4 regions of the Blautia sp. 1001283B150304_161114_C9 genome follow, and region 4 is predicted to be linked to each of the others. Evidence: riboswitches for the same ligand, from Rfam matches in the RefSeq annotation. Region 4 holds a riboswitch; each other region holds the start of a gene.

Region 1 (5,058 bases), on a different contig from region 4:
ACTGAAGGAAAACGGACTGAAGGTGCTGGAAGAGGTCTGCCCGCTGTCTGCCAGAATGGTAGTCAATCAGGTGAGCATGAAGATGGAAAATGAGAGAATCCGTAAACTTATTGAAGACTTAAGAAGAGTTCTTCAGGAGGAGATGTAAAGATGCGTACAGTAAAATTAACAAAAGAATCAACAAAGGATATTCTTGAGAATCTGCTGAAAAGAAGCCCGAATAACTATGGAAAATTTGAATCCACAGTAGCTCAGATCCTTGATAAAGTAAAAAATGAAGGGGACGCAGCCCTTTTTGCCTATACAAAAGAATTTGACAAAGCTGATGTGACAAAAGAGACTATCCGCGTCACAGATGCAGAAATTGAAGAGGCTTATGCGCAGATTGATCCTGCACTTCTTGGAGTGATCCGCAAAGCTCTGGTCAATATCCGTCAGTATCATGAAAAACAGATCCAGAACAGCTGGTTTACAAGCACAACAGATGGAACTATGCTTGGACAGAAAGTAACACCGTTAAATCGTGTGGGTGTTTATGTACCCGGTGGAAAAGCAGTTTATCCGTCTTCTGTACTGATGAATATTGTACCTGCGAAAGTGGCAGGAGTCCCGCATATTGTTATGACAACACCGCCCGGAAAGGATGGCAAAGTATGCGCTTCCACACTGGTAGCAGCCAAAGAAGCAGGAGCAGATGAGATTTATAAGGTGGGTGGTGCACAGGCAATCGGTGCCCTTGCTTTCGGAACAGAGAGTATTCCGAAGGTAGACAAGATCGTAGGTCCCGGAAACATTTTCGTAGCTCTTGCAAAGAAAGCAGTATATGGCTATGTAAGCATTGACTCCATTGCAGGACCGAGTGAGATCCTTGTTCTTGCAGATGAGACAGCTAATCCGCATTTTGTGGCAGCAGACCTTCTTTCCCAGGCAGAGCATGATGAACTGGCATGTGCTATCCTGATCACTACAAGTGAGGAATTTGCGAAGAAAGTAGATGAAGAAGTAAAAGGTTTCGTGGAGGTTCTTTCCAGAAAAGAAATCATTCAGAAATCTCTTGATAACTTTGGCTACATTCTGATTGCAGAGGATATGGACGAAGCGATTGAGGCGGCCAATGAAATCGCTCCGGAACATATGGAAATCGTGACAGCCAATCCTTTTGAAGATATGATGAAAGTGAAGAATGCAGGTGCGATCTTTATCGGAGAGTACAGCTCCGAGCCACTGGGAGATTATTTTGCAGGTCCGAACCATGTGCTTCCTACAAACGGAACTGCCAAATTCTTCTCAGCCCTTTCCGTAGATGATTTTATCAAGAAATCAAGTATTGTATATTACTCAAAATCTGCGCTGCGTAACATCCACAAAGATATCATCCAGTTTGCAACTTCTGAGCAGCTTACTGCACATGCAAATTCTATTGCAGTTCGTTTTGGGGATGAAGATAACGAATAATGGTAAGGCTTTGAATCTGAAATCTGCTATAATGTAAACTGTAGTTTGCACAGAAAAACATGGATTCAGAGTGTTTGAAAATAAGTAAGACAGAGAGGACTTAACCATGGCAAGAGAAGCCTCAGCAGAAAGAAATACAAAAGAAACAGAAATCAAATTAAAAATAAATCTGGATGGAACCGGATACTCTGATATTGAGACAGGTGTGGGATTTTTTGACCATATGCTGGATGGATTTACCCGTCATGGACTTTTTGACCTCAGTGTCAGAGTCCATGGAGATCTTCAGGTGGATGATCATCACACCATTGAGGATACAGGAATTGTTCTGGGAACAGCATTAAAAGAAGCAATTGGTGACAAAAAGGGGATTAAGCGCTATGGAAGCTGCATCCTTCCTATGGATGAATCCCTGGTGCTCTGTGCGATCGATCTGTCCGGAAGACCTTACTTTGTATGGGATGCAGAGTTTACCACAGACAGGATTGGTGACATGTCCACAGAAATGGTGAAAGAATTTTTCTATGCCATTTCCTATGCCTGTGGCATGAATCTTCATATCAAGGTTCTGGCAGGTGGGAATAATCACCATGTAGCAGAAGCAATGTTCAAAAGTTTTGCCAAAGCACTGGACGCAGCCACATCCTATGATCCAAGGATCACAGATGTTCTGTCTACCAAGGGCAGTCTGTAAATTCTGAAGATTTACGAAAATATCAATCAACAAAATTATATGGAGACAGAAAATGGAAAATACAGTGAATTTAAAAAGCAGCATCGCATGGTCTGATTTTAAATTAAACAGTGATGGAATGGTACCTGTCATAGCTCAGGATTATCAGACAAACGAAGTACTGATGCTGGCGTATATGAATGAAGAAGCATTTAATACCACTCTTGAAACAGGTAAAATGACTTACTGGAGCAGAAGCCGCAATGAACTCTGGACGAAGGGACTCACATCCGGACATCTCCAGTTTGTAAAATCCCTTACACTGGATTGTGACAATGATACGATCCTTGCTAAAGTAGAGCAGATCGGTGCAGCCTGCCATACCGGAAACAGAACCTGTTTTTTCAAAGCCCTGACAGAAGTGTGATGAATAACGCGATAATATACATACAAGCCAAAATTCCATTGCCGCAGGCAATCTGGAATGAATTTTGGCTACGTTACTGTGAACGGAGTGAACAGTAACACTAATGCCAAACATTAAAGGAAAATATACACGAATTGTATTGACATTTTTGGTAAAATGTGATAAAAAAAGAATATCCGAATTGAATATGTGCAATGTTATAACGCAAAGGTTGCATCGTACTTGATGCGCAAAAGAGAATCCGGTGAGAATCCGGAGCGATACCGTCACTGTGTATGGGAGCTGTTTTTCAGAAACCACTGGGAAACCGGGAAGGGAGAAACAGCGATGATCGAAGTCAGGAGAACTGCCTTGGCGTAGAATTTAAGGTCTGCGGTATACAGAACCTGTATTCTCATAACGATACATAGCTCTTTTATTAAATGAATCAGACAGAATCGGAAATTACAGATATATCTGGTACATATAAACCATGTATTTATGGGAAGGCGGTAGCTGCAGAATATGCAGCTGCCTTTTTTGTGCATACAATTGTCCGGAAATACGAGAAATAAAAGAGGAAAAACGAAATGAAAAGAAAATCCATGTTAGCCTTATTACTGGCAGTATCCATGACCTGTTCCATGACAGCAGCAACAGGTACAGTTGCTTTTGCATCTGATGATGCAGCAACAGAAGAGGCTGCAGATGACACAGAAGCAGCTGCAGACGATGCAGATGCAGCAGATACAGAGGAAGCATCTGATGATACAACAGAAGCTTCTGATGATGATCAGAAAGCCGCAGACGAAGTTGGTGCCCTGATCGATAAGATTTATGTTCAGGAAAGAACAGACACAACTGACGAAGACTGCAAAGCAGCAAAAGAAGCATGGGACAAACTTACAGATGCTCAGAAAGAACTGGTAACAGGTGAAGAAGCAAGCCCTGAATACTTTGGACGTGACACAGGTGATGCTTCCAAAGATGATCCTCGTAACCAGGATGAGATTGGTGAGAATGAACTTCTTGTAGTAAGTTTTGGTACATCCTTCAACGACAGCCGTGCAGAGGATATCAAAGGAATCGAGGATGCCCTTGCAAAAGCATATCCGGACTGGTCAGTAAGACGTGCATTTACAGCACAGATTATCATCAACCATGTACAGGCAAGAGATGATGAAGTAATCGATAATATGCAGCAGGCTCTTGACCGTGCAGTAGCTAACGGTGTTAAGAATCTTGTTGTACAGCCGACACATCTGATGCATGGTGCAGAATATGATGAAATGACAGAGGCAATTGATGGATACAAAGACAAATTTGAATCTGTTGCAATTGCAGAGCCAATGCTCGGTGAAGTTGGTGATGACGCTACAGTGATCAATGATGACAAGAAAGCAGTTGCTCAGGCAATCACAGATGAAGCTTGCAAGGAAGCTGGATTTGATGATATGAAAGCAGCAGCAGATGCAGGCACAGCATTTGTATTCATGGGACATGGTACATCCCATACAGCTAATGTAACCTATGACCAGATGCAGACACAGATGGATGATCTTGGATTCACAAACGCTTTCATCGGAACTGTAGAGGGAGAACCGGAAGACACAGCATGTGACAAGGTTATCGAGAAAGTAAAAGAAGCAGGATTCAAGAATGTGATCCTTCGTCCTCTGATGGTCGTTGCCGGAGACCACGCTAACAATGATATGGCCGGTGATGATGCAGATTCCTGGAAATCTCAGTTTGAAGCATCCGGTGATTTCGACAGTGTTGACTGCCAGATCGCAGGTCTTGGAAGAATTGCAGCAGTAGAAGATCTGTATGTGGCTCATACAAAAGCAGCAATTGATTCTCTTGGAGCATCTGACGATGCAGCGGCAGAAGATACTGATGCCGAAGCAGCAGATGACAGTGCAGACGATGCACAGGCAGATGACGCAGCTGAGACAACAGCTGATACTGCAGAGGCTGATGCTGAATAAAAAATATTGTTCAAACAAGATAAACTGCCCGGAGGACTTGCAAAAGTTTCCGGGCAGATATATTATATGATAAGAAAAAAAGAAGTCATAGCAATTCCATAAAATACTGCAAACAGTTCGCACGTTTCTGTTCATTCCGTTCACAGTAACGTGCGCACATCTGAGAAAGATCCAGAGGAACTGTCTTAATTGCATTATTTTCTGGAATTACTATAATATATTTGCCATCACCTGTTCAAAAGCCTGTTGCTCTGCAGCAGATGGGTTGAACAGCACGATAGAAAAAACTATAAAAAATATGAAGATAAGGGAGAAGAAATAATCATGAAGAAACGTTCATTTACATTATTAATGTCAGCACTTACTATTTCAGCTACTCTGATCGGTACAAGCCCGGTTGCTGCAAAGACAGATACTGATACGGCAACAGAAGAAACCACTGATAAAGAAGAAACCACTGCAAAAGATGCTGATTCAGAAAATACAGATAATAAAGAAACAGATGCATCCAAGGGTGATACATTAGAGGATGGCAC
Region 2 (5,058 bases), on a different contig from region 4:
CTTTCTCATGTTTGACGAGTCCCAAGCTCCAAAGTCTTATCGTGCAAGCACGAACGACTTTCTGACCTTTTGACCCTGATATCATATTATAAAAATAAAATATGCATCTTCCCGCGGCTGTCATTTACCACTTCCGAATCTACCTGGTAAATCCTTTTGATCAGCTCCGGAGTGAGTACTTCCTGTGGAGTTCCATATCCTTCCAGCACACCATCTTTCAATACATAAATCTTATCGCAGTATGCCGCCGCAATATTCAGGTCATGGATAGCTGATATTACAGTTACGTTAAGTTTCTTTACCAGTTCCATCAGCATGATCTGATGCGTGATATCCAGATGGTTAGTCGGCTCATCGAGAATCAGTGCAGGCGTCTGCTGTGCAAGTGCTCTTGCCAGAATAACCCTCTGTTGCTCTCCACCTGACAGCGTAGAGAATGTACGATCCGCAAATGCATCCATCTGTACCGTTTTCAGTGCTTCTTCAACAATCCGGTAATCTTTTGCATTATCCCGTTCCAATGCTTTCTTATGAGGGGCACGTCCCATCAACACAACTTCCCGTACGGTAAAATCAAAGTTGTAGTAATTGTGCTGTGCCACAACTGCCATTTTTCTGGCGGAGCTTTTTACGCTCATGGAATGGAGTTCTTCGCCGTCCAGATAAACGGCACCTGCATCTGGCTTCAGGATACGGTAGATGCATTTTAATAATGTAGATTTTCCGCTTCCGTTTGGTCCGATGATCCCTACCAGTTCCTTATCCTTTGACTCTATGGAAATTCCCTTCAGTATCTGTCTGGCGTGAAATCCAACCTGAATATCTTCTGTAGTGATTTTCATTACTTACTACCTCCAAATCCATAGGATTTCCGCACAAGCAGATAAATAAAGCATGGAGCACCGATAATGGATACCAGCACACCGATCGGCATCTCAGAATTCTTCAGGATTACACGACATGCCACATCACACCAGATCAGAAAAGACGCGCCAAGAAGTGCGCTCAGTGGAAGTAATCTTCTGTGGTCAGTTCCAAACAGAATCCTGACTACATGAGGAATCACAAGTCCTACAAATCCAATCACGCCAGCACAATATACTGCAAATCCAATCATTACAGAAGCAACGATCAGGTAAAATGTTCTCAATCTGTGTAAATCTGTTCCAAGTGTGATAGAAACTTCATCTCCCAAAAGCATCAGATTCAGGTTTCGATACTGCGTCCAGAAGATGACCACACATATCAGAGTAACCGGAAGCATCACACCTACTCTGGCCCAGCTTGCCCCTGCAAGACTTCCCATGCTCCATTTCATAACTTCCGTAGCTGCATTTTTGTCATTCGTAATGTAAATAACAAAATTTGAAAAAGCAGAGCACACCGCACTGACCGCCATTCCGGCAAGGATCAGCTTAGCTGATGTTGCCTTTCCTCCCATATTTGCAATAGCAATAACTGCAAAGGAGGTAATCATTGCGCCAATAAAAGCAGTAACTCCGACAGAATTTCCGCCAAGAAAGCTTCCAATTCCAAGCATGATTGCCAGCGTTGCGCCAAGAGATGCACCGGATGAAATACCCAGTACATAAGGATCTGCCAGCGGGTTCTGCACGATTGCCTGCATTACTACGCCGCATACAGAAAGAGCCATTCCAACTGCCAGAGCCAGCAGGACTCTGGGCAGTCGGATCAGCCATACAACATCGTGAATTGCACCTTCTGCATAGGCAGACAGACTTTTTATATGAAATAATTTATAAACAATGACACTGTACACATCCTTCAGCGACAGATCAGCATTACCAAAAGTAATCGCCGCAAGTATGGAAAAAATAAGAAATCCGGCAAGCCCGATGAGGACTGCCACATACATGGATGCTCTAAACACATTGCCTTTTTTTGTCTGTGAAACCTGTTCTTTCACTGTATTTTCCTCAATCAGTCAAGATTAACGTCTGGATATAATCCTTTTGCAAATGTTTCGATTCCATCCTGTGTACGTGTTGCACTTGCATACATCTCGCTGAGCATGATCGGATAAACACGACCGTTCTTTACAGCGTCAAGACTCTGAAGTGCTTCGTCATCCTGAATAACTGCAAGCTGGTCATTCTTAACTGTTTCTGAATCATCTCCTGCATATGGCATATATACTACGAAAATTACGTCAGGATTTGCTGCAATAATATCTTCTTTTCCAACTGTAGATGCATCCGGGTTTGCCAGAGTCGCACCTAACTGTGTTACCATATCTCCACCAAGGCTCTTTGCACCATAGTTTGTGATATCTTCTCCAAGAGGTTCCAGAACCATTACGCTTGGTTTCTCTTCTACATCTGCTGTTGCTGCAAGAGTTTTATCGATCACTGCCTTTGCATCATCTACGATTGCCTGTGCTTTGTCCTGTACATCAAAAATCTTTCCAAGATTTAAGATATCTGTAAATTCATTTTCCAGAGTTCTGTCTCCGTCAGGGCGTGTGTTTGTGTTGTAATAAGTGTTGCAGCCTTTGTCGATCCAGTCTGTTACATTTCCGAGATTTTTATCAGAAAACAGGGAGCTCCAGGATAAGATCATGTCTGGCTCCAACATCGTTACAGTCTCAAGGGATGGGGTAAATTCATCAAGATAATTTGTTTTTGAAAATGCATCTTTAAGTTCATCCGGAACTTCATTGTCAAGACCTGCTGTAGCTACCAGGCGGTCTTCCAGACCAAGTGCAAGCATGGTTTCAATGCTTCCCTGATATACAGCAAGAACTTTCTCCGGTGCCTTTTCATAGGTTGTTTCGATTTCATTTCCATCATAATCATAGGTTGTGATGGTCAGAGGATATTCTGTCTTTGTACCTTCTGCATCTGATGAATCCTGTGCGTCTGCATCTTCCTGTGTATCAGAGTCTGCATCTGCTGCCGGCTGATTGTCCTCTTTGATTGTCTCAGAGTCTGCTCTCTCTGCTGCAAAAGCTGCCGGAGCTGCGGAAACTGCCATAGCTGCTGCCATCATAATTGCCATGATTCTTGTGGATAAATACCTGTTTTTCATTTGACTTCCTCTCTTTTCGTATATGTTATTTACCTGTTCGTGTAACCGAAAAGATGGGACTTCAGAAAAAGTAAAATAGAAGTGATAAAAATAACGGATACTTTTTACGGAAGCTCCTTCTTTACGCTGTCAGGCAGGTTTCCTGACTCACAGATCACAGAAAGTTTCCATAAAATAAAAACTGATACAACATCCATGCTTCAGCAGTTCATGAATGTTGTATCAGAAATATTTCCAGATACTCTCTGGCAGCCGGATTCCGCCTTCTCACATATTTATGCAATGACATATTACAATCCCGCTTTTTTTTCTGTATACAGTGGCCGCAACCGTTCAGGCATTTCACCTGATTCCCTCTCACATTACCATACACAAAATCTGCATATGATAATGTTCACTTAACAGCTTATTCAATTACGCTGATGCAATTTTAGCACACTGCTTTTATAATTACAACCATATTCGAGACACATCAGAATTCTTTCTTCTCCATAAGCCGGACACCCATCCAAAAAGACCCCATATATACAATTACTGTAAATAATACAACTCCGGCCAATACCATTCCCCAGTTCAGTCCATTCAGCCATGCATCGACTGCGTCTGCTGAAAGTCCCATTGTTTTTATCAGAATATAAACTACGGCAAATATAATAGCCCACATGACCATTGCAATATAACGTCCTTTTTCCGCTCCAAAATGTATTACAAGCGGGAGCGATACCGCCAGCATAAGAAGTGCCAGTGGAATGTATATCAGGCTGCCAATGATAGTCTCACTCAGACACCCCTGAAGTTCTGCCACACCTTTGCAGATTACTCCCGTTATCGTTGCAATTCCCCACGCTACAGCCGTAAGCCCTGCTCCCAGCAGATATTTTTCCGCCACATACTGTTTTCTGGTAACCGGCAAGGTCATAAGAAACGCAAGACCATTATCAAACTCATCATAACTTATAGTCGTAATGGCAAAAATTGCTGTGACAATCGTAAAATATCCTGTAGCAAAACTGACACTCCCGCTTCCTGCCAGATTCAGGATGACTTCCATTACAACAACCAGGATAAAAAACTGTTTCTGCTGTTTCATCAGTTCTATATCCTTTACAAATAATCCCTTCATACCTGTTCCTCCATCATCACTACCAGATCATCAATCTTTCCATTCTCAATTACAACATCTGGGTAATTTTCCATATAAAATTGTTTCTGGTTTGTCAGACACCTGTATCCATAAGCTTCTTTCCGGATCTTAATAAGGTATTGCTGATCCAGTTTTTCGTACTCTTCTTCTGCAACTTTAAGAACTGCATAATCCGACAGCAGTACATCTGTATCCTCATGAAGGATAATTTTTCCGGCATGGATCATATAAAAATCGTCACAAAGACTCTCCAGATCTGATGAAATATGTGAACTGATCAGAATAGAACTGCTTTCATTTTCTTCCATATATTCTCTCAGCATGTTCAGCACTTCATCCCTGGCTATCACATCCAGACCAACTGTGGGCTCATCCAGAATCAGCAGTTCTGCCTTATGGCTTAATGCTGCCAGTACTTTAAACTTTGCTTTCATACCAGTGGAAAATTCTTTGATTTTCTTGTCTGTGGGCAGATTGAATCTTCTGCACTGCTGCAGGAATTTCTCTCTGTCAAAATCCGGATATATGCTTTTCATAATATTGGCCACGCCCGCTGCTGTCAGATACATACTGAAGCCTGAATCTGCAAAAACAACTCCCAGTTTCTGCTTATCCTCCGGCTTAAGCTCTTCTGCCTTTTTCCCAAAGACCTCTATCTCTCCGCCATCCGGATGAATCAGGCCGAGCAGAGCTTTAAATGTGGTGGATTTCCCGGAACCATTTCTTCCAATAAGTCCTGTAATCATCCCAGGCTGTACTTCCATAGAACAGTCCAGCGAAAAACCTCTGTAATGTTTCTGCAAATGACTGATTTTCAACATGTCTTAGTCCTCCATGATCATTTCAAAAAGATTTCTGATTTCCTC
Region 3 (5,058 bases), on a different contig from region 4:
GGAAACAGGCAGGAAATTATTCTTTGAATAATTATCATCCCATCCTACGACTGTTACAATATGATTAATCACAGTCGAACTCGATTTTCCAACAGGATAACAATATGCAGCCGTATCTGGATTTGCATAATTATCTTTCATATAAAGCATTATGGATACTGCATGATCATTCAGCAGCATTTCCTTCATACGTTCCTCACTGTATTTGGAAAAAGATGCATTTTTCAGATATGCCACAGAATTATAAGCCTTACTCTCCGGAATCTGTACACTCAGATTCTGCTGATGCAAAGAATCCGTAGGAAACGGCACATCATCTTCTGTAGTCATTCCCGACCAGGTGCTGAGATAGATAGCCGCCAGATAATCATTGCCTCCTATCTCATGATAATCTCCCAGTACCGAGTTCACATCATCGGGAGTATTTTCCAACGGATCATTCTGTCTGTTTGAAAAAAAGTATGATAAGTGTTCCTCTGACAGATCATAAGTTCCTTTATTCTGTGCCAGAAGTGAAGTTTCCATAATTGCCGCCATCCCAAAAGCCCAGCAGGTTCCAAATGGATTCTGATTTTTTACAGAAGTAACCAGTCCTTCTTTTCTGGAATCATAGGAGGATGGAAATGCTGTTTCTCTGCTTCCATATGCAGCGTAAACTGATGTCAGATCACTCTCTACTTCAGGTCCCGGATCTATCGGTTTTAAATTTTTAAAAGGTTCTAACTCTTCTTTTCTTTCCTCTTCTGTCAACGGACGACCTTTGATATATCGAATTCCATCTGTATTTTCTTCCGTTGCTTCTCCATCCTGGAACTCCTGTTTTGCATCATCGCTTCCGAACAGTTCTGCATCAGATTCCGTATCTGTTCCAAATTCATCTGCCTGTGAACTTTGAAATTCTTTCAGATCTGATGTATTTTCTTCTGTCTCTCTGTTGACTCCGGATCCAAACATTTCCTGACCCGCAACGGGTACCGATGTACAAACCATTGCATAAGCCAGAAAAACTGACAATGCGCGTATCGCTGTATTTCTTTTTTTCATGTAGTAGTTAACTCCCTTGCGTAAATATAATATTATTATATCAGTATCTTTTTTGTTTTTCAACCATGATCAATGACAAAAACCGTCGGAAAACAGTAAATTTTCCCTGTTTTCCGACGGCTCTATGTAGAAATGCAGAGCTCTGCCGACAAGAAAATGTCGCCAGGAAAAGACGTCAAATGCCTGTGATGCATTTTCTTCTGTGCATGTGAAAAGTGTGGAAAATGTGTGTGAAATGCTTTATATACTAACTCAGAACAGACTTGAAAATCTTACAGACTCTTCTCTTTTGCTATCCTTATTCTAGCAGAACAAGCATTGTATTACAATGAAAATCGTTCTTTCTTATTTGTGCTAATCTGACACATTGTTACTGTTCACTCCGTTCTAAGCAGCAACGCATTCTCCTCTTATTTGCTGATACTTTCCTTTGCTCTTTTCATCATATCAGCCAGTTCCTGGTATTTTCCTGTGACATATCCATAGTTTTTTCGCTTATGCGGAAGCATACAGTTTGTGCAGTCTTTAATTCCCTTTTCCGTATACCGGAAATTCCCACCGCATTTCTCACCCAGGGCATATAGCGGGCAATAACAGAACAGACAGTTAAAATCATCCGGATCTGCATTCTTATGACACGGAAAAAATTCACATTTCTTATGGCTGAAATAAGAATATTCTTTCCCTTCCCAATAAGGTTTCTCCATTGCTACCTCTCCTCTCCTGTTGCAAGTTTTTATCTTTCCAGAATAATTCCGTTTTCTCAGTCTCCATCAATCCCACCCATCAGAGGACAGAGGACGAAATAAAAAAAATACTCTAATAAATTATCAATTTCTCTTCACATAACAAAGCATTGAAAATTCATTACAGTATTTTTCACAGATCATACATTTAAAATTAATAAGAGGGAGCGATGCTACCCCGGGGTAGAAAAAAATCCGTTCATGAGTGCGCGGAGGGAACGAATAAATCCGAAGTAGTATCGCCTGCCATTTAATCATGTATAATTCATAAAGAACAGGCGCATTCCATAAAAAATGTCTGCCTTCGATAAAAGCAGACAACACTCCGAAGCTGCGGATTCAACGGAGTTGGTTGTTACACTTTACACGGAAGTTTAACCTCGCCATACCAAGCAGGTTTCCTGGCTCCAGGCTCATCGCTCCTCTCTCCTTCTCATGCTATGGCACAATGGACATTCTGAGATTTGCTCCTCTGTTACAGTGACCGGATCGCTCAGGTTTCTCACCTGATTCCCTCTTTCTGTACTGCTCTTTCTCACAGTATCAGCACTTAATATGTTCTGTATGGAATTATACTGTCATTATAATAACACCCTGCAACAAGCTTGTCAACTATTTATCAATATATTTTTCAATATTCCACACCTTCCGGCAGCGGATCCCATTCATTCAGACCAAGACTCTGTCTGAATTTTGCTTCTTCCAGACTCAGCTTTGGAACATCCTCATTCAAAAACGCTCTCAGCTCATCAATCCCCTCTCCGGTCACATTGTTTACCAGAAAAATTCTTTCACATCCTGCATTCAGCATCCACTGACGCACCATTGGAACATTCGCATAAGGAGAATCTATTTTCGTAATGATTCCTATCAGTGGTCTCAGAATAAATGCATTACTGCCATAGCCAAACAAACTGAAAGGTTCATCTGCTGACTGTACCATTGCCACCACATCTGCTTCAAAAGAAAAACAGGCCAGCCCTACGCTGAAATGCTTGGACTCTGCATACTCTCCCGGCGAATCAATGGTATCATCATCCGTATTCGTATACTGCGTTTTTACATAATGAAGTTTTTCGCCTTTTAATGCCTGCGTTAATGAAGTCTTACCTGCTTCACTTCTGCCCATCAGAAATATTTTCTTCATATTTAATGTCTGTCCCTTTCACTTCTCTCAGCTATTCCGGCAATTACATAAGCACCATCGGTACAGAATAACTGACTTTTCGTATGTTTTAACTTTTGTGAACTGCACAAGTCTTAAAGCCAAGCACCTCTCTAAAAAATTTCACCACTTCTTCCACTGCAGTCTGAACTTCCGTCAGACCTCCCGTAAGGATCAATGATCCGCTGAAGCGATCCATGAAACCAATCTCCACATTTGCACTTTTCACTGCAATATCAGCAGCTACAACCACTGCTTCCCATGGGGTAAAACGAATCATTCCGATTGCTTCTCCTGTGTGGTCTTCTCCCTCATGGACTCCAATATGCAGACCAAGATTCTGATAAATACAGCTCTGTGAAGGATTGATCACATGCGCTAGGCACACTTCCTTTCCCGGAACCCTTACCCTGGTCATACGCAGCTTTTTTCCCTTTAGTTTCTCATAATCCTGGTTATAAAGCTTTTCCAGTAATTCTCTGGTTGTCATCCCTGCCATCCCAACACTTCCTATCTTTTGGTAATCTTGCAGACTACATAACCCAGAGTGTCTCTGAAATAATCCACAACCTCAGTCATCGCTGACATTACATCGGAAATCTCTCCCGTAATGATCAGTGTGCCTGTAAATCGATCTGCAAATCCCAGATAAACATTTCCGCTTTTTACCGCAATATCAGATGCGATCACTGCAGATTCAGGCGGTGTCATATTCATAATTCCGATTGCAGATGAACGGTAATCCACCTGCGGATTCAGTCCAAGCTTCTGGTATATGACCGGAGCCGGCCCTCCCATTACATGTGCAAAAGTAATCTCCTTGCCAGCAACTGTTTCCTGTACAATTCTTATGTGTTCTACATGGTCATTTGCCATTTATCATTCCTCGCTTTCACTATTCAACTATAATCCGGATAATTCATGAGAATATTCTTTCCCACTGATGTCTCCAAAAACAGATTTAAAATTTTATATGTATCTCTTCAATTACATAAACTGTACTATCCATCCAATTTTATGTCAAGGTAAAATCCACCTGAAAATCGGTAAAATATTATACATGGTTACGGTTCACTCCGTTCACAGCAACACGCTTCGCGATGCATAGAATTTATGCTAATCGCATAAATTCGCACGGTATGTCTCGGAATTTTGGCATATTCATGCCAAAACACCTCGCGGAATAATGGTAACTTATACATAAAGAAAAGGAGCATCAGCCCCCTTAGCGATGCTCCTTTTCAACCCCTATAAATTTAATTATTTATACTTATTTAATTATACCAGTCTTCTTACAGAAACAATTGTTCTGTACGCTGCGTTATCACTGATCTTAATTCCATCTACAGAGTTCGATGCATGAACGATACGTCCATTCCCCATATAGATTGCAACGTGTCCACCGTAGCAGATTAAATCACCCGGCTGTGCATCAGCATAAGATACTTCTGTACCGGCATTCTGCTGTTCATAAGAAGTTCTCGGAAGACTTACTCCGAAGTTTGCATATACACTCTGTGTAAATCCTGAACAGTCAGCTCCACCTGTAAGGCTTGTACCGCCCCATACATATGGATTGCCAACAAACTGTGTTGCAAAGTCTACTACAGAAGATCCTGATCCTGAACCTGAAGATGAAGAACTATCTGAATCAGATGACTGTTCACTCTCATAATCATCTGGTGAAACTGTATTATCAGAATCAATCACATTGCCATACTCATCGTACTCTACATCATCAGAAGCTCCTGCATTGTCAACAGGATCACCATTTTCATCATATTCTACACCATCATCTGATTCAGACTCATCATCCGCATCATCAGTATTCTCAATCTCATTTCCGTCTTCATCATACTCTACATTTTCTTCCTCTTCTGATTCGTAGTCCTGTTCCTGCTCTGCAGCTTTTGCTGCTGCCTCTTCTTCTGCCGCCTGTCTTGCAGCCTCTTCCTCAGCCTGTCGTCTTGCCTCTTCTTCTGCTGCGATTCTTTCAGCTTCCAATCTCTGAATTTCAGCTGTCTGTTCCGCTAACAGATTTGCATATTCTGTCGCCTGCTGCTGTGCATATGCAATTTCATTCTCATAATCGGCTGATTCAGA
Region 4 (5,058 bases):
TCCCTGATTCCATGATACTGATGAGAAGACCTTTTAGTGAGGGAGAACATTATGGAACAGGTCTCTACAACGATATGACCGGACAGCCAGAGAGCACAGAGGAATGGTTTCGCTGGATTAATGAAGGCGGTGAGTTTGACCAGACTCATGAGAAAAAAGGGTTATCCGCAATGAAAGATTTCTGGAAAAAGTTTCCTTCCGGAGGTGAGTTTACAAGTTCAATTACAATGAAAGATTTGCTTGACACAAATCTGGATCAGACAATAAATCTGATAAAGAAAGCACATACTACTTTTCTTGGACCGAAAATAGCGGATAAAACTTATGAAAATGGTTATAGGAAAGTTTTAGGAAGCATGGGATATCGTTTGTGGATTTCGCAAGCAAGCCTTATTCAGATGCCGGGTTATGTCAGCCTGAATCTTAAATGGAAGAATGATGGAGTTGCACCATTTTATGAAGACTGGCCTGTATGGGTTCTGGTAGAAGATGAGGATGGAAATAGTCTTGAAAAAGAAGCGGTTGACATTTCGTTAAAATCACTTCTGCCGGAAGAAACTTTACAGACAAAAACAAGAATGCAGGTAAAAAAGCTGATCTCACTGGCCGGAAAGAAATATAAGATCAGTATAGGTATTGAAGATCCGATGACTGGGAAATTAGCTGTTCGATTTTCAATGAAAGGAACTTATAATGAAGGGAAAAATTATCTTTTTCAGTAAACTGAAAGAGTTACGTTTTGATATTTAGAAACTAAAATTACCTTATTTAATTACTATAAATGAGCAAATTTGAAAAAATGCACAAAATTATCCTGCTAATTTCATAAATGCTTCAAAATCATCACTTGCTTTTGCACATAGGAATAGATACTGATACTTTTCCTGATGAACGGCACTACAGATCCGATGATATCCATCTTGAAAAGACCGATATCCGCCAGTTCCTGTGACACAAATATAATGTGTCAGTGACATCAACAGCCAGTACCTCTGTATTCCCTTTGAGGAGCGTATCTGGTATGTATCCAGGGCCAGATGGTTTTTGCATTGCCTGAAAAATATCTCAATCGGCCATCGACAAACATAACAGGAAAGGATCTCCTGTGTAGATAAGGATACATTTGTGCTAATGAAAGCACGTAGTGCTTTAGGATTACCAAATGCTTTTTCAGGATAGCTTAAAAGAACAACTGCATTTTCTATGCCGCTGAGGTTTCCCTCATACCGGTACACATAATAGTTGCGTTTTTTGACTGTGACGAGGTCAAATCCTTTATGTGTTGTGGATCGTTCAGCAGCCAGTTCACTGAGTTTCTTTTTCATTCCTGATGGATACAGCAGACGGTTTGTTTTCAAAGCACCAATGGTATGGAACCCTTTCTGTACAAAAGTATTGATTATTTTTTCAGAAACATACCAGCAGTCACAAAGGAAATAAGACATTACTGGTGGAACAGGCAGTTCCTTTGCAATATTTTGTACAATATCAATCTTGGAAATTGATTTATTGTACATTACAAAAGCATAGTTCAGGACAATGCCGTTACAGGAAAGCATAACAGCTACTGCCTGATGTCCGTAGTCCTGTTTCCCCTTTAAATGGGATTGGTGAAAGTACGCATCTTCAATCGGATGCAGAGCCTGTGACGAAGGCTTTGTCTTTGAAGCTATCGTATCGTCTACAATGCAGAAAACAGGCTTTCCGGTGCGTGCTGCTTCTGAATAAATAATCTCTATAACAGAACGTTTTAACGTATCTGAAAGTAGAGAATCATCCCATTTCCCTGAATTAAGGAAATGTGCAATCGTAGTTCTGTGACAGGAACTGTTTTTAGCAAAATCCGTGGTTTTTCCATGATATCCTGAAATGAAAATGCTGATCAGGATACTTATAAGGTGGTTTATCACCCGGTTCGAATAAAATTTGCATAAATTTAATTTCTTAAGCTGGTTGTATATGAATGCGGAATGATGTATAGTATTTGCGAGAGACACCTTCTTTCGTAAATGTTGCAAATGTTTGTTTAGGCACTTTCATTATACAACACACGGAATCGAGGTGTCTTTCTTTTATGCAAAATCACGAACTTGCTCATTTATAGTAGTAAAAATATTTTAGCATAAACAAAGAAATGCCACAAGAGAAGGTAGTGCTGCAAAGAGACCCTTATTATGGAATAGATACTGGAATCTGAATATTCAAGACCATAGTAAAAGTGAATAAAAAAACATATAAATATTAGATGTAAATTATTGACGTTAACCAAATGGAATTATATAATAAAAATATAATGAAGTTGGGGAAAAGCCTTAGCGCGGAGTAAAAATAGTTTTTGACTTTTAGCCCCTGATATCATATTATAAAAATAATGCATGTTTCCAGTAATATGGAATTAAAAGGGAAACCGGTGCAAGTCCGGTACGGTCCCGCCACTGTAAAAGGGAGCTTTTTATCATATACGTCACTGCTGAAGAGGCGGGAAGACGATAAAATGCGATGAACTTAAGTCAGGAGACCTGCTTGCATTGGAAAAAAGGTTATTTCTTACGGTGTATAAGAAAGGCTTTATTTTTATACCTAAAATACATTTTAAGAAAAGAATCTTTTTTATTTCAGGAAAGGATGTGAGAAAAGAAAACTTGAACTTTTATACAAATACGATAGAAAGGTAAAAAAGGAATGAAAAAGATAATAAGTTTTATATTGACAATGATTATGCTGCTCACCTGCACCAGTATTTCAGTTATGGCAGCCGATACTCAGAGTGATACAACAAATCAGGACGGAAAAATGACAATAGGAGTGTCCGTATATAATCTGAATGATGCAGAAGTAAGAGCATTTAGAAATTATTTTGAAAATTATGTCGGCATGGCTTTTGATGTCGAGTTTTTATATTCTTCCAGTATAAGTACAGCAGAAGAAGAAATCAGCTTTATCAACGAGCTTCATGAAAGAAATGTAAAGGGAATTATTTCTTTCCTTTCCTCAGATCTTGAAGAAGTTCTTCCGGTATGTGAAGAATATGGTATGTATTATGTACGTGGCTCAGGAACGATCAGTGATGAAATGTATGAGAAAGTAAAGGATAATCCTTATTTTCTGGGAACAATAGGAACATCTGTTGAAACAGAAATGGATGCGGCTGCCAATATGGCGGAGTATTTTGTTTCAGAGGATCAGAATAACCAGAATCATTACATAATAGCATGTGGAGGATCTGCTATCGGTAATGAGATGCATCGTCTGAGAACGATTGGTATTCTGAATAAGCTTCAGGAAGCATATGGCCTGTCATATGAGAAGTCTGTAGAAGAACTGGTGAATACGCAGGATACTGAAGAAATTGAAACAGGCAGTGACATTAAGATTACTCTGGTTCCGGGGTATCCAAAAGATCACCTGGATGAAAAGCTGGCTGATTCGCTGAATACAGGAGAGTATAATGTTATTCTGAGTGTAGTGAGCGCAAGTGATTTTATCAAGATAATTGATGCTTATGAAGAAGAGAACAGTACAGATGTATTGTTGGGTTCCATTGACTGTTTTACAGAAGATACATACGAAATGTTTAATAAAAAGGGATATAACGGCAAGGAAAGAATCGACTATCTTGTAGGAAAATACGGTGCTATCGTTGCACCATCATTTGTTGCCATGAAAAATGCTCTGGAAGGCTTTGCAGAAGATTACCGTGAAGATGGAAGTGCTTTCCGGCTGCAGCAGTCATTCTGGACAGCGGATTCAGTAGATGAGTTTAATAAGCAGTATGCGTTATCTATTGGAATGTATGATAATACATATAGTGTAGAGGACATGATGGAAGTTCTGAAATCCTATACACCGGAAACAAATTTTGAGAAATTCCGGAAATTTACGGAAAAATAGATAGAAAATAAGAGTCTAAAATAATTGACGTATACATGATGGTATGTTATGATAAATGAGTATTCATACGGTCATTTAATGATTTTAGAGATAAGTTCAGACCAGCAGAAGCGTCCTGCTGGTCTGATTAAAAGGGAAACCGGTGTAAATCCGGTACGATCCCGTCACTGTGATAGTTGGTTTTCAGCTGAATGCCACTGGAAGATGTTTTTCTGGGAAGGTGCTGAAAATGGGTAAGCTTAAGTCAGGAGACCTGCTTATTTCTGGTAAAAGAGATTCTTGCGGACGACGAGAAATCCTGATTAAGAGTTACAACTTCATGTGTTGCATATATATGTTTGATTCTTTAATGGTAAGATTTCGTGACGGATGTGGGAGCATCTGTCTTTTTTTTCGTTCAAAATCACAGGAATGGACAGTATGAGAAGGAAGAAAAACAACGAAGAAACAAAAAAAGAAAGGAAGTAAAGGATGAAAAAAACAAAAAGAGAATTACTTGTGTTAGCAGCGGCAACAACAGTTGCATTATTAATGGGAGTTACTGTACAGGCGAAGGGTGATGAGAAGGTTTTAAACTTCGGATGTCAGATGTACACAGATGGATGTGTAAACAGTGCAAATGATGAAAACGGTGGATGGAATGCTATGAGATATGGTATTGCTGAAGCATTATTTAAATTCGATGACAATATGGAAGTTATCCCGTGGCTTGCTGAGAGTTATGAAGTAAATGACGAGCATACAGAATGGACGATCAAGCTGAAAGACGGAATTAAATTCTCTGACGGATGTGATTTAACTCCGACAAAGGTAAAAGAGTATTTTGATCACATGAAAGAGGTAGGACCTTCCGGATCTGCCAAACCGGAGAAATATCTGGAATTTGAAGCAGAAGTTACTGTAGATGATGATGCAAATACTATTAACATCAAAACAAGCAAACCATATGCAAACCTTGTAGGACAGCTCTGCCACCCAACTATGGGAATCACAGATGTAGAACATATTGAAAACTACGATAATGGAATTATTGGAACAGGTCCATACAAGATTGAAGAATTCAATGGTGTAGGTGTTGGTTATACATTAGCTGCAAATGAGTATTATCGTGAAGATGTTCCATACGATAAGATCAATCTGCTGTTCATGGGAGATAACTCCGCAAAA

What was found. A riboswitch is a leader RNA that binds a small molecule or an ion and turns the genes downstream of it on or off. The one in region 4 is predicted to bind cobalamin.
Region 1: linked by a shared signal. The riboswitch ahead of I4V44_RS12655 (sirohydrochlorin cobaltochelatase) and the one ahead of I4V44_RS10660 (hypothetical protein) in region 4 are both predicted to bind cobalamin.
Region 2: linked by a shared signal. The riboswitch ahead of I4V44_RS12510 (ABC transporter substrate-binding protein) and the one ahead of I4V44_RS10660 (hypothetical protein) in region 4 are both predicted to bind cobalamin.
Region 3: linked by a shared signal. The riboswitch ahead of I4V44_RS04170 (cysteine-rich small domain-containing protein) and the one ahead of I4V44_RS10660 (hypothetical protein) in region 4 are both predicted to bind cobalamin.

What each region holds. Positions count from the first base shown of each region.
Region 1 covers NZ_JADPGO010000025.1:15,335-20,392, forward strand. The annotation lists gene hisG (ATP phosphoribosyltransferase) at 1-148, shown strand, start outside; gene hisD (histidinol dehydrogenase) at 151-1,455, shown strand; gene hisB (imidazoleglycerol-phosphate dehydratase HisB) at 1,562-2,149, shown strand; partial or broken gene hisI (phosphoribosyl-AMP cyclohydrolase) at 2,235-2,549, shown strand; cobalamin riboswitch at 2,747-2,923, shown strand; gene I4V44_RS12655 (sirohydrochlorin cobaltochelatase) at 3,125-4,522, shown strand; gene I4V44_RS12660 (hypothetical protein) at 4,847-5,058, shown strand, end outside.
Region 2 covers NZ_JADPGO010000024.1:43,303-48,360, forward strand. The annotation lists gene I4V44_RS12500 (ABC transporter ATP-binding protein) at 87-842, opposite strand; gene I4V44_RS12505 (FecCD family ABC transporter permease) at 842-1,927, opposite strand; gene I4V44_RS12510 (ABC transporter substrate-binding protein) at 1,942-3,048, opposite strand; cobalamin riboswitch at 3,164-3,433, opposite strand; gene I4V44_RS12515 (ABC-2 transporter permease) at 3,521-4,171, opposite strand; gene I4V44_RS12520 (ABC transporter ATP-binding protein) at 4,168-5,013, opposite strand; gene I4V44_RS12525 (GntR family transcriptional regulator) at 5,017-5,058, opposite strand, start outside.
Region 3 covers NZ_JADPGO010000005.1:92,960-98,017, forward strand. The annotation lists gene I4V44_RS04165 (C1 family peptidase) at 1-1,044, opposite strand, end outside; gene I4V44_RS04170 (cysteine-rich small domain-containing protein) at 1,455-1,751, opposite strand; cobalamin riboswitch at 2,165-2,359, opposite strand; gene I4V44_RS04175 (EutP/PduV family microcompartment system protein) at 2,422-2,937, opposite strand; gene I4V44_RS04180 (BMC domain-containing protein) at 3,026-3,454, opposite strand; gene I4V44_RS04185 (BMC domain-containing protein) at 3,466-3,831, opposite strand; gene I4V44_RS04190 (C40 family peptidase) at 4,234-5,058, opposite strand, start outside.
Region 4 covers NZ_JADPGO010000018.1:54,302-59,359, reverse strand. The annotation lists gene I4V44_RS10670 (DUF4832 domain-containing protein) at 1-722, shown strand, start outside; gene I4V44_RS10665 (transposase) at 810-1,910, opposite strand; cobalamin riboswitch at 2,359-2,541, shown strand; gene I4V44_RS10660 (hypothetical protein) at 2,683-3,891, shown strand; cobalamin riboswitch at 3,967-4,166, shown strand; gene I4V44_RS10655 (ABC transporter substrate-binding protein) at 4,363-5,058, shown strand, end outside.